One region of the Mammaliicoccus sp. Dog046 genome, then DNA from elsewhere that is predicted to be linked to it. Evidence: a T-box and tRNA genes for the amino acid it is inferred to sense, from the RefSeq annotation. Region 1 holds a T-box; the other holds one or more tRNA genes.
The links. A T-box is a leader RNA that pairs with one kind of tRNA and senses whether it is charged. The one in region 1 lies ahead of P3U32_RS05630 (valine--tRNA ligase), so its partner is inferred to be a tRNA-Val.
Positions count from the first base shown of each region.

Region 2: it has a tRNA-Val gene. The T-box ahead of P3U32_RS05630 (valine--tRNA ligase) is inferred to sense a tRNA for this amino acid. The anticodon was not compared.

Region 1 is NZ_CP120131.1:1,113,104-1,117,500, forward strand. It holds gene hemL (glutamate-1-semialdehyde 2,1-aminomutase) at 1-1,254, shown strand, start outside; gene P3U32_RS05625 (AbrB family transcriptional regulator) at 1,306-2,376, shown strand; T-box leader at 2,425-2,636, shown strand; gene P3U32_RS05630 (valine--tRNA ligase) at 2,677-4,397, shown strand, end outside.
Region 2 is NZ_CP120131.1:896,567-900,963, forward strand. It holds rRNA gene P3U32_RS04450 (23S ribosomal RNA) at 1-1,710, shown strand, start outside; rRNA gene rrf (5S ribosomal RNA) at 1,796-1,910, shown strand; tRNA gene P3U32_RS04460 (tRNA-Val) at 1,958-2,033, shown strand; tRNA gene P3U32_RS04465 (tRNA-Thr) at 2,040-2,115, shown strand; tRNA gene P3U32_RS04470 (tRNA-Lys) at 2,125-2,200, shown strand; tRNA gene P3U32_RS04475 (tRNA-Leu) at 2,204-2,285, shown strand; tRNA gene P3U32_RS04480 (tRNA-Gly) at 2,318-2,392, shown strand; tRNA gene P3U32_RS04485 (tRNA-Leu) at 2,399-2,487, shown strand; tRNA gene P3U32_RS04490 (tRNA-Arg) at 2,497-2,570, shown strand; tRNA gene P3U32_RS04495 (tRNA-Pro) at 2,590-2,663, shown strand; tRNA gene P3U32_RS04500 (tRNA-Ala) at 2,689-2,764, shown strand; tRNA gene P3U32_RS04505 (tRNA-Met) at 2,786-2,859, shown strand; tRNA gene P3U32_RS04510 (tRNA-Ile) at 2,897-2,970, shown strand; tRNA gene P3U32_RS04515 (tRNA-Ser) at 2,983-3,075, shown strand; tRNA gene P3U32_RS04520 (tRNA-Met) at 3,104-3,177, shown strand; tRNA gene P3U32_RS04525 (tRNA-Asp) at 3,187-3,262, shown strand; tRNA gene P3U32_RS04530 (tRNA-Phe) at 3,284-3,356, shown strand; tRNA gene P3U32_RS04535 (tRNA-Thr) at 3,370-3,445, shown strand; tRNA gene P3U32_RS04540 (tRNA-Tyr) at 3,452-3,535, shown strand; tRNA gene P3U32_RS04545 (tRNA-Trp) at 3,548-3,621, shown strand; tRNA gene P3U32_RS04550 (tRNA-His) at 3,624-3,696, shown strand; tRNA gene P3U32_RS04555 (tRNA-Gln) at 3,713-3,784, shown strand; tRNA gene P3U32_RS04560 (tRNA-Cys) at 3,791-3,865, shown strand; tRNA gene P3U32_RS04565 (tRNA-Leu) at 4,205-4,289, shown strand.

The DNA.
Region 1 (4,397 bases):
GATGCAGTAGATTTAATGCCAGGCGGTGTAAACAGTCCAGTACGTGCATTTAAATCAGTAGATACACCACCTATATTTATGGATCATGGTAAAGGATCTAAGATATACGATATGGATGGTAATGAATATATTGATTATGTACTAAGTTGGGGGCCACTTATTTTAGGTCACACGCATGAAAAAGTTAAAGCTGCATTGCATGAAGCGGTAGATAAAGGAACTTCATTTGGTGCGTCAACAGAATTAGAGAACAAAATGGCGCAACTTGTAATCGATCGCGTGCCATCAATTGAAATGGTGAGAATGGTATCTTCAGGTACTGAAGCGACATTAGCTGCTTTAAGACTAGCAAGAGGATTTACTGGTAAAAATAAAATATTAAAATTTGAAGGTTGTTATCACGGACATAGTGATTCACTTCTAATTAAAGCTGGTTCTGGTGTTGCGACTTTAGGCTTACCAGATTCACCTGGTGTTCCTGAAGGTACAGCTAAGAACACTGTAACTGTACCTTATAACGATATTGAAGCGGTAAAAGTAGCTTTTGAACATTTTGGAGATGATATTGCAGGAGTCATCGTTGAACCAGTTGCTGGGAATATGGGTGTTGTACCACCCGTAGAAGGTTTCTTAGAAGGATTACGTGAAATTACACAATCATATGATTCATTATTAATATTTGATGAGGTTATGACAGGATTTAGAGTCGGTTACAATTGTGCGCAAGGTTATTTCGGTGTTACACCAGATTTAACATGTCTAGGTAAAGTAATCGGCGGTGGTCTTCCAGTAGGTGCCTTTGGTGGACGTAGAGATATTATGGAAGAAATCGCGCCAGTAGGTAATGTATATCAAGCAGGTACTTTATCTGGTAATCCATTAGCAATGACGAGTGGTTATGCAACATTAAATGAACTCACTGAAGACACTTATACTTACTTTAATGAATTAGGAGATATTCTTGAAGCAGGTTTGAAAGAAGTTTTCGCTAAACACAATGTGCCAATTACAGTGAATCGTGCGGGATCAATGATAGGCTATTTCTTAAATGAAGGTCCAGTAACAAACTTTGATCAAGCAAATGCATCTGATTTAGAAATGTTTAGTCAAATGTACAGAGAAATGGCTAAAGAAGGCGTATTCTTACCACCATCCCAATTTGAAGGGACATTCTTATCTACAGCACATACGAAAGAAGATATTGAAAAAACAATTCAAGCATTTGATTCAGCGCTTTCAAGAATTGCTAAATAGTGAACAGTACCTCAAATTTGTCGTGCTATTATGTTATTGAGGTGTTTATAAATGAATAGAAATAGAATAAATATTATAAGCGTCTGTTTACTTGCAATTATTTTAGGCTTAATTCTGCAAAGTATTCATATGATTTTACCGTGGTTATTTGGACCAATCTTTGCAAGTGTCATAATGATTAAATTGTTGAAAAGAAAAATTATTTGGCCAACTTGGTTAGGTAATGCAGGTTTAATCATATTAGGTATTCAAATGGGGTCGACTTTTACGCCTCATGTACTAAATGACATAAAGGAAGAATGGTTACAAATTGTTTTAATGTCAGTATTAATTATTGGCATTGCTTTACTTGTTTCGATTGTATTTAAAAAAATTGCAAATGTTACCTTTGAAACGGCATTGTTAAGTGCGATTCCTGGGGCATTAAGTCAAATGATTGTTATGGCCGAAGAAAACAAAAAAGCTGACATCTTAATTGTGACATTGACACAAACTTCTAGAATAATGTTTGTTGTCATTATTGTTCCAATCATTTCTTCAATCTTTGGAGATCATGATTCACAATCTAGTCATATTACGACAGCACCATCTGTATTTGATGTGTTAAATATACCAGGATTTTTAATATTAATTATTGGAATAACAGTGCTGTACTTATTATTTTATAAAATAAAATTCCCAGTTCCACAATTGTTAGCACCAATCTTTATTTTGTTGACTTGGAATTTATATACTGGACAAGTATTTACATTAGATTATCCATTGATTATCGTTGCGCAAATATTATTTGGCGTTAGAATAGGTGTTCAAATTTCAAATTTAATTAATGAACTCAATAAGAAAATTATTGTCGCCATTGCATTTCAAAATGTTGCATTAATCATGGGTGCCTTCATTCTCGTGTTTATTTTCAATTTGTTTATTGATTATAATATTAATGACTTATTTTTAAGCGCAGCACCTGGAGGTATGGCACAAATTATTGTTGTAGCATTAGAAACTGGTGGCGATGTCGCTATGATTTCAAGTTATCATATTTTTAGGATATTTTTCATATTATTAATTATCGCACCGTTAATTAAAATATTTTTAACAAACAAATCAAAAAAATATAGAAATTAACTTGTATCAATATTGACTTATCTATAAACTGCTTATATTATTAAAGTAATCAAATATTTGTAGAGGAAGAGTATGCTATTAATTAATTTTAGAGAGTGCATGTTGGTGTGAATGCATATTAATGGTAGTTGAAGGTAGCCTCATGTTGAACGTTAATTGAAATTAAGTAGATTAATGCGTGAGCGAGCGATAATCGTTAAAGTGCAATATAAGCAATTATATTGAATTTAGGTGGTACCACGGTTAAACCCGTCCTATTTTTATAGGACGGGTTTTTAATATTATCAAGGAGTGATTAACATGGAAATGGAACCTAAATATAACCCTAAAGCGGTTGAAGAAGGTCGATACAATCAATGGTTAGAAAAAGGATATTTTAAACCAAGTGAGAATAAAGAGAAAGAAACATATACGATTGTTATTCCACCACCAAATGTAACGGGTAAATTACATTTAGGTCATGCTTGGGATACAACGTTACAAGATATATTAACAAGAATGAAGCGTATGCAAGGTTATGATACTTTATACTTACCAGGTATGGATCACGCGGGAATTGCAACACAAGCTAAAGTAGAAGGTAAATTAAGAGAACAAGGACTAACTAGACAAGATTTAGGACGTGAAAAATTCCTTGAACAAGCATGGTCTTGGAAAGAAGAATATGCTGATTTCATTCGTGCACAATGGGCTAAATTAGGTTTAGGTCTAGACTATAGCCGTGAAAGATTCACTTTAGATGATGGTCTTTCAGCAGCAGTTAAAAAAGTATTCGTAGATATGTATAATAAAGGGCTCATTTATCGTGGGGAACGCATAATAAATTGGGATCCTCAAACAAAAACAGCTATTTCTGATATTGAAGTAATTCATGAAGATATTACTGGTCATTTTTATCATATTAAATATCCATTTAAAGATGAAGAAGGTTCAATTGAAATTGCAACTACAAGACCTGAAACAATGTTAGGTGATACGGCTATCGTTGTGAATCCAAATGATGATAGATATAAAGATATCATTGGTAAATCAGTTATATTACCAATTTTAGGTCGCGAATTACCGATTATAGGTGATGAGTATGTAGATATTGAATTTGGTAGTGGTGCAATGAAAGTTACGCCTGCACATGATCCTAATGACTTTGAAATCGGTGAACGACATAACTTAGAAAAAATTAACGTTATGAATGAAGATGGCACTATGAATGAACTTGCTGGTAAATATAATGGCTTAGATCGTTTTGAATGTCGTAAGCAATTAATTGAAGATTTAAAAGAAACTGGCGAATTAATTAAAATTGAAGAGCATGAACACTCTGTTGGTCACTCTGAAAGAAGTGGCGCTGTTGTTGAACCGTATTTATCTACACAATGGTTTGTTAAAATGGAACCTTTAGCGAAACGTGCACTTGATAATCAAGATACTGATGAAAGAATTAATTTTGTACCAGACCGTTTTGAAGGTACGTTTAATAGATGGATGGAAAACATTCGTGACTGGACAATATCTAGACAATTATGGTGGGGTCATCAAATTCCTGCTTGGTACCATAATGAAACTGGTGAAATTTATGTTGGCGAAGAAGCACCAGCAGATTCAGAAAACTGGACGCAAGATGCTGATGTATTAGACACTTGGTTTAGTTCTGCATTATGGCCGTTTTCAACATTAGGTTGGCCGGATGTAGATAACGAAGATTTCAAACGTTATTATCCAACAAATGCATTAGTAACTGGCTATGATATTATATTCTTCTGGGTAGCTAGAATGATATTCCAAGGTCTAGAATTTACTGATCAAAAACCATTTAACGATGTACTTTTACACGGTTTAGTAAGAGCTGAAGATGGTAGAAAAATGAGTAAATCATTAGGTAATGGTGTAGACCCAATGGACGTAATAGATGAGTACGGTGCAGATAGCTTGAGATACTTCTTAGCTACTGGATCATCACCAGGACACGATTTAAGATATTCGACTGAAAAAGTAGAATCTGTTTGGAACTTCATTAATAAAAT
Region 2 (4,397 bases), 220 kb from region 1:
TAAGGATAATGGTAGGAGAGCGTTCTAAACGTGTCGAAGCATGATCGTAAGGACATGTGGAATGTTTAGAAGTGAGAATGCCGGTGTGAGTAGCGAAAGATGGGTGAGAATCCCATCCACCGATTGACTAAGGTTTCCAGAGGAAGGCTCGTCCGCTCTGGGTTAGTCGGGACCTAAGCCGAGGCCGATAGGCGTAGGCGATGGATAACAGGTAGATATTCCTGTACCACCTATGATTGTTTGAACGATGGGGGGACGCAGTAGGATAGGCGAAGCGTGCTGTTGGAGTGCACGTCCAAGCAATGAGACTGAGTGTTAGGCAAATCCGGCACTCATAAGGTTGAGTTGTGATGGGGAGTTGGATCATGTATCCGGCGAGTCGTTGATTTCACACTGCCAAGAAAAGCCTCTAGTTAGAAAATAGGTGCCCGTACCGCAAACCGACACAGGTAGTCAAGATGAGAATTCTAAGGTGAGCGAGCGAACTCTCGTTAAGGAACTCGGCAAAATGACCCCGTAACTTCGGGAGAAGGGGTGCTTTTTAGGGTGAAAGCCTTGAAGAGCCGCAGTGAATAGGCCCAAGCGACTGTTTATCAAAAACACAGGTCTCTGCTAAACCGTAAGGTGATGTATAGGGGCTGACGCCTGCCCGGTGCTGGAAGGTTAAGAGGAGTGGTTAGCTTCTGCGAAGCTACGAATCGAAGCCCCAGTAAACGGCGGCCGTAACTATAACGGTCCTAAGGTAGCGAAATTCCTTGTCGGGTAAGTTCCGACCCGCACGAAAGGCGTAACGATTTGGGCACTGTCTCAACGAGAGACTCGGTGAAATCATAGTACCTGTGAAGATGCAGGTTACCCGCGACAGGACGGAAAGACCCCGTGGAGCTTTACTGCAGCCTGATATTGAAATTTGGCACAGCTTGTACAGGATAGGTAGGAGCCTTTGAAGCGTGAGCGCTAGCTTACGTGGAGGCGCTGGTGGGATACTACCCTGGCTGTGTTGACTTTCTAACCCGCACCATTTGATCATGGTGGGAGACAGTGTCAGGCGGGCAGTTTGACTGGGGCGGTCGCCTCCTAAAGAGTAACGGAGGCGCTCAAAGGTTCCCTCAGAATGGTTGGAAATCATTCGCAGAGTGTAAAGGCACAAGGGAGCTTGACTGCGAGACCTACAAGTCGAGCAGGGTCGAAAGACGGACTTAGTGATCCGGTGGTTCCGCATGGAAGGGCCATCGCTCAACGGATAAAAGCTACCCCGGGGATAACAGGCTTATCTCCCCCAAGAGTTCACATCGACGGGGAGGTTTGGCACCTCGATGTCGGCTCATCGCATCCTGGGGCTGTAGTCGGTCCCAAGGGTTGGGCTGTTCGCCCATTAAAGCGGTACGCGAGCTGGGTTCAGAACGTCGTGAGACAGTTCGGTCCCTATCCGTCGTGGGCGTAGGAAATTTGAGAGGAGCTGTCCTTAGTACGAGAGGACCGGGATGGACATACCTCTGGTGTACCAGTTGTCGCGCCAGCGGCATAGCTGGGTAGCTATGTATGGACGGGATAAGTGCTGAAAGCATCTAAGCATGAAGCCCCCCTCAAGATGAGATTTCCCAACTTCGGTTATAAGATCCCTCAAAGATGATGAGGTTAATAGGTTCGGGGTGTAAGCGCAGTAATGTGTGTAGCTGACGAATACTAATCGATCGAAGACTTAATCAAAATTTTTAACTCGGTTTATGCCGTAAAATCTGCTTACTATCTAGTTTTGAATGTGTAATATCATTCTTAATATTTTTACTATTTGTCTGGTGATGATGGCAAAGAGGTCACACCTGTTCCCATGCCGAACACAGAAGTTAAGCTCTTTAGCGCCGATGGTAGTTGGACTTACGTTCCGCGAGAGTAGGACGTTGCCGGGCAAATACCAAAAGTATTTAAAACAAAATATACTATTAAACATTTAAATGGAGAATTAGCTCAGCTGGGAGAGCATCTGCCTTACAAGCAGAGGGTCGGCGGTTCGAACCCGTCATTCTCCACCATTTAAAGCCGGCCTAGCTCAACTGGTAGAGCAACTGACTTGTAATCAGTAGGTTGGGGGTTCAAGTCCTCTGGCCGGCACCATGTTTTTTAGAGCCATTAGCTCAGTTGGTAGAGCATCTGACTTTTAATCAGAGGGTCAGAGGTTCGAATCCTCTATGGCTCACCATTAGCGGGTGTGGCGGAATTGGCAGACGCACTAGACTTAGGATCTAGCGCCGCAAGGCGTGGGGGTTCGACTCCCTTCACCCGCATTATTATTAATATGATTCAAGCATTTAATTTAGCAGAAGTAGTTCAGCGGTAGAATACAACCTTGCCAAGGTTGGGGTCGCGGGTTCGAATCCCGTCTTCTGCTCCATTATATGCCGGGGTGGCGGAACTGGCAGACGCACAGGACTTAAAATCCTGCGGTAAGTGATTACCGTACCGGTTCGATTCCGGTCCTCGGCACCATATTAATATGCGCCCGTAGCTCAATTGGATAGAGCGTTTGACTACGGATCAAGAGGCTAGGGGTTCGACTCCTCTCGGGCGCGTAATGACCATTTATGGTTACGGGAAGTAGCTCAGCTTGGTAGAGCACTTGGTTTGGGACCAAGGGGTCGCAGGTTCGAATCCTGTCTTCCCGACTCTTTTAAAAGTTACATATTGAATGGGGGCTTAGCTCAGATGGGAGAGCGCCTGCTTTGCACGCAGGAGGTCAGCGGTTCGATCCCGCTAGTCTCCACCATTTAAATAATAATATCATCATGGCGGCGTAGCTCAGCTGGCTAGAGCGTACGGTTCATACCCGTGAGGTCGGGGGTTCGATCCCCTCCGCCGCCATTAAAATTTTGAATATGGAATACATATTTTAAATTTAGGACCTTTAGCTCAGTTGGTCAGAGCAAACGGCTCATAACCGTTGGGTCGCAGGTTCGAGTCCTGCAAGGTCCATACTTATATAGTGGAGGAATACCCAAGTTCGGCTGAAGGGATCGGTCTTGAAAACCGACAGGGGCTTAACGGCTCGCGGGGGTTCGAATCCCTCTTCCTCCGCCATTATATTTGTAAAATTATTTATTATTATCGCGGGATGGAGCAGTTCGGTAGCTCGTCGGGCTCATAACCCGAAGGTCGGTGGTTCAAATCCGCCTCCCGCAATTATTATTAGGTCCCGTGGTGTAGCGGTTAACATGCCTGCCTGTCACGCAGGAGATCGCGGGTTCGATTCCCGTCGGGACCGCCATTTTTTTAAAATTTCATGTATGGCTCAGTAGCTCAGTCGGTAGAGCAAAGGACTGAAAATCCTTGTGTCGGCGGTTCGATTCCGTCCTGAGCCATTTTTATCTTTTAGCCGGCCTAGCTCAACTGGTAGAGCAACTGACTTGTAATCAGTAGGTTGGGGGTTCAAGTCCTCTGGCCGGCACCATCTAACGGAGGGGTAGCGAAGTGGCTAAACGCGGCGGACTGTAAATCCGCTCCTTCGGGTTCGGCAGTTCGAATCTGCCCCCCTCCACCATTTATATTTTTTAGGGGCATAGTTTAACGGTAGAATAGAGGTCTCCAAAACCTTTGATGTGGGTTCGATTCCTACTGCCCCTGCCATGGCGATTGTGGCGAAGTGGTTAACGCATCGGATTGTGGTTCCGACACTCGTGGGTTCGATTCCCATCAGTCGCCCTTATTTTTTTATTAATGGGCTATAGCCAAGCGGTAAGGCAACGGACTTTGACTCCGTCACGCGCTGGTTCGAATCCAGCTAGCCCAGTACTTAGGCGGCATAGCCAAGTGGTAAGGCCGAGGTCTGCAAAACCTCTATTCACCGGTTCAAATCCGGTTGCCGCCTCCATTAATAACTTGCGGGAGTATTTCAACTCTTAGAATACATTCCTTCCCGGAATGAGATATAGGTGTAAGTCCTATCTTCCGCTCCAATATTGTTTTATATGAATAATTTTTAAAATGCGGGAGTATTTCAACTCTTAGAATGCATTCCTTCCCGGAATGAGGTATAGGTGTAAGTCCTATCTTCCGCTCCAATACTGCTTTGTATTATTAATTTTTAAAATGCGGGAGTATTTCAACTTTTAGAATACATTCCTTCCCGGAATGAGATATAGGTGTAAGTCCTATCTTCCGCTCCATTAATTCTTCCATTGGGAAGATTTTTTTGTAGATATATCATTGTGCCGGTGTGGTGGAATTGGCAGACACGCGGGACTCAAAATCCCGTGTCCGTTGAGGACGTGTCGGTTCGAACCCGACCACCGGTATAAATAGTAAAACCGTAAACATGATGTTTACGGTTTTTTTATTTGTCATTATATATATTTAAATTTGTGATCACTAAAAATTATATTGAAGAAGTTCAGTGAAATTTA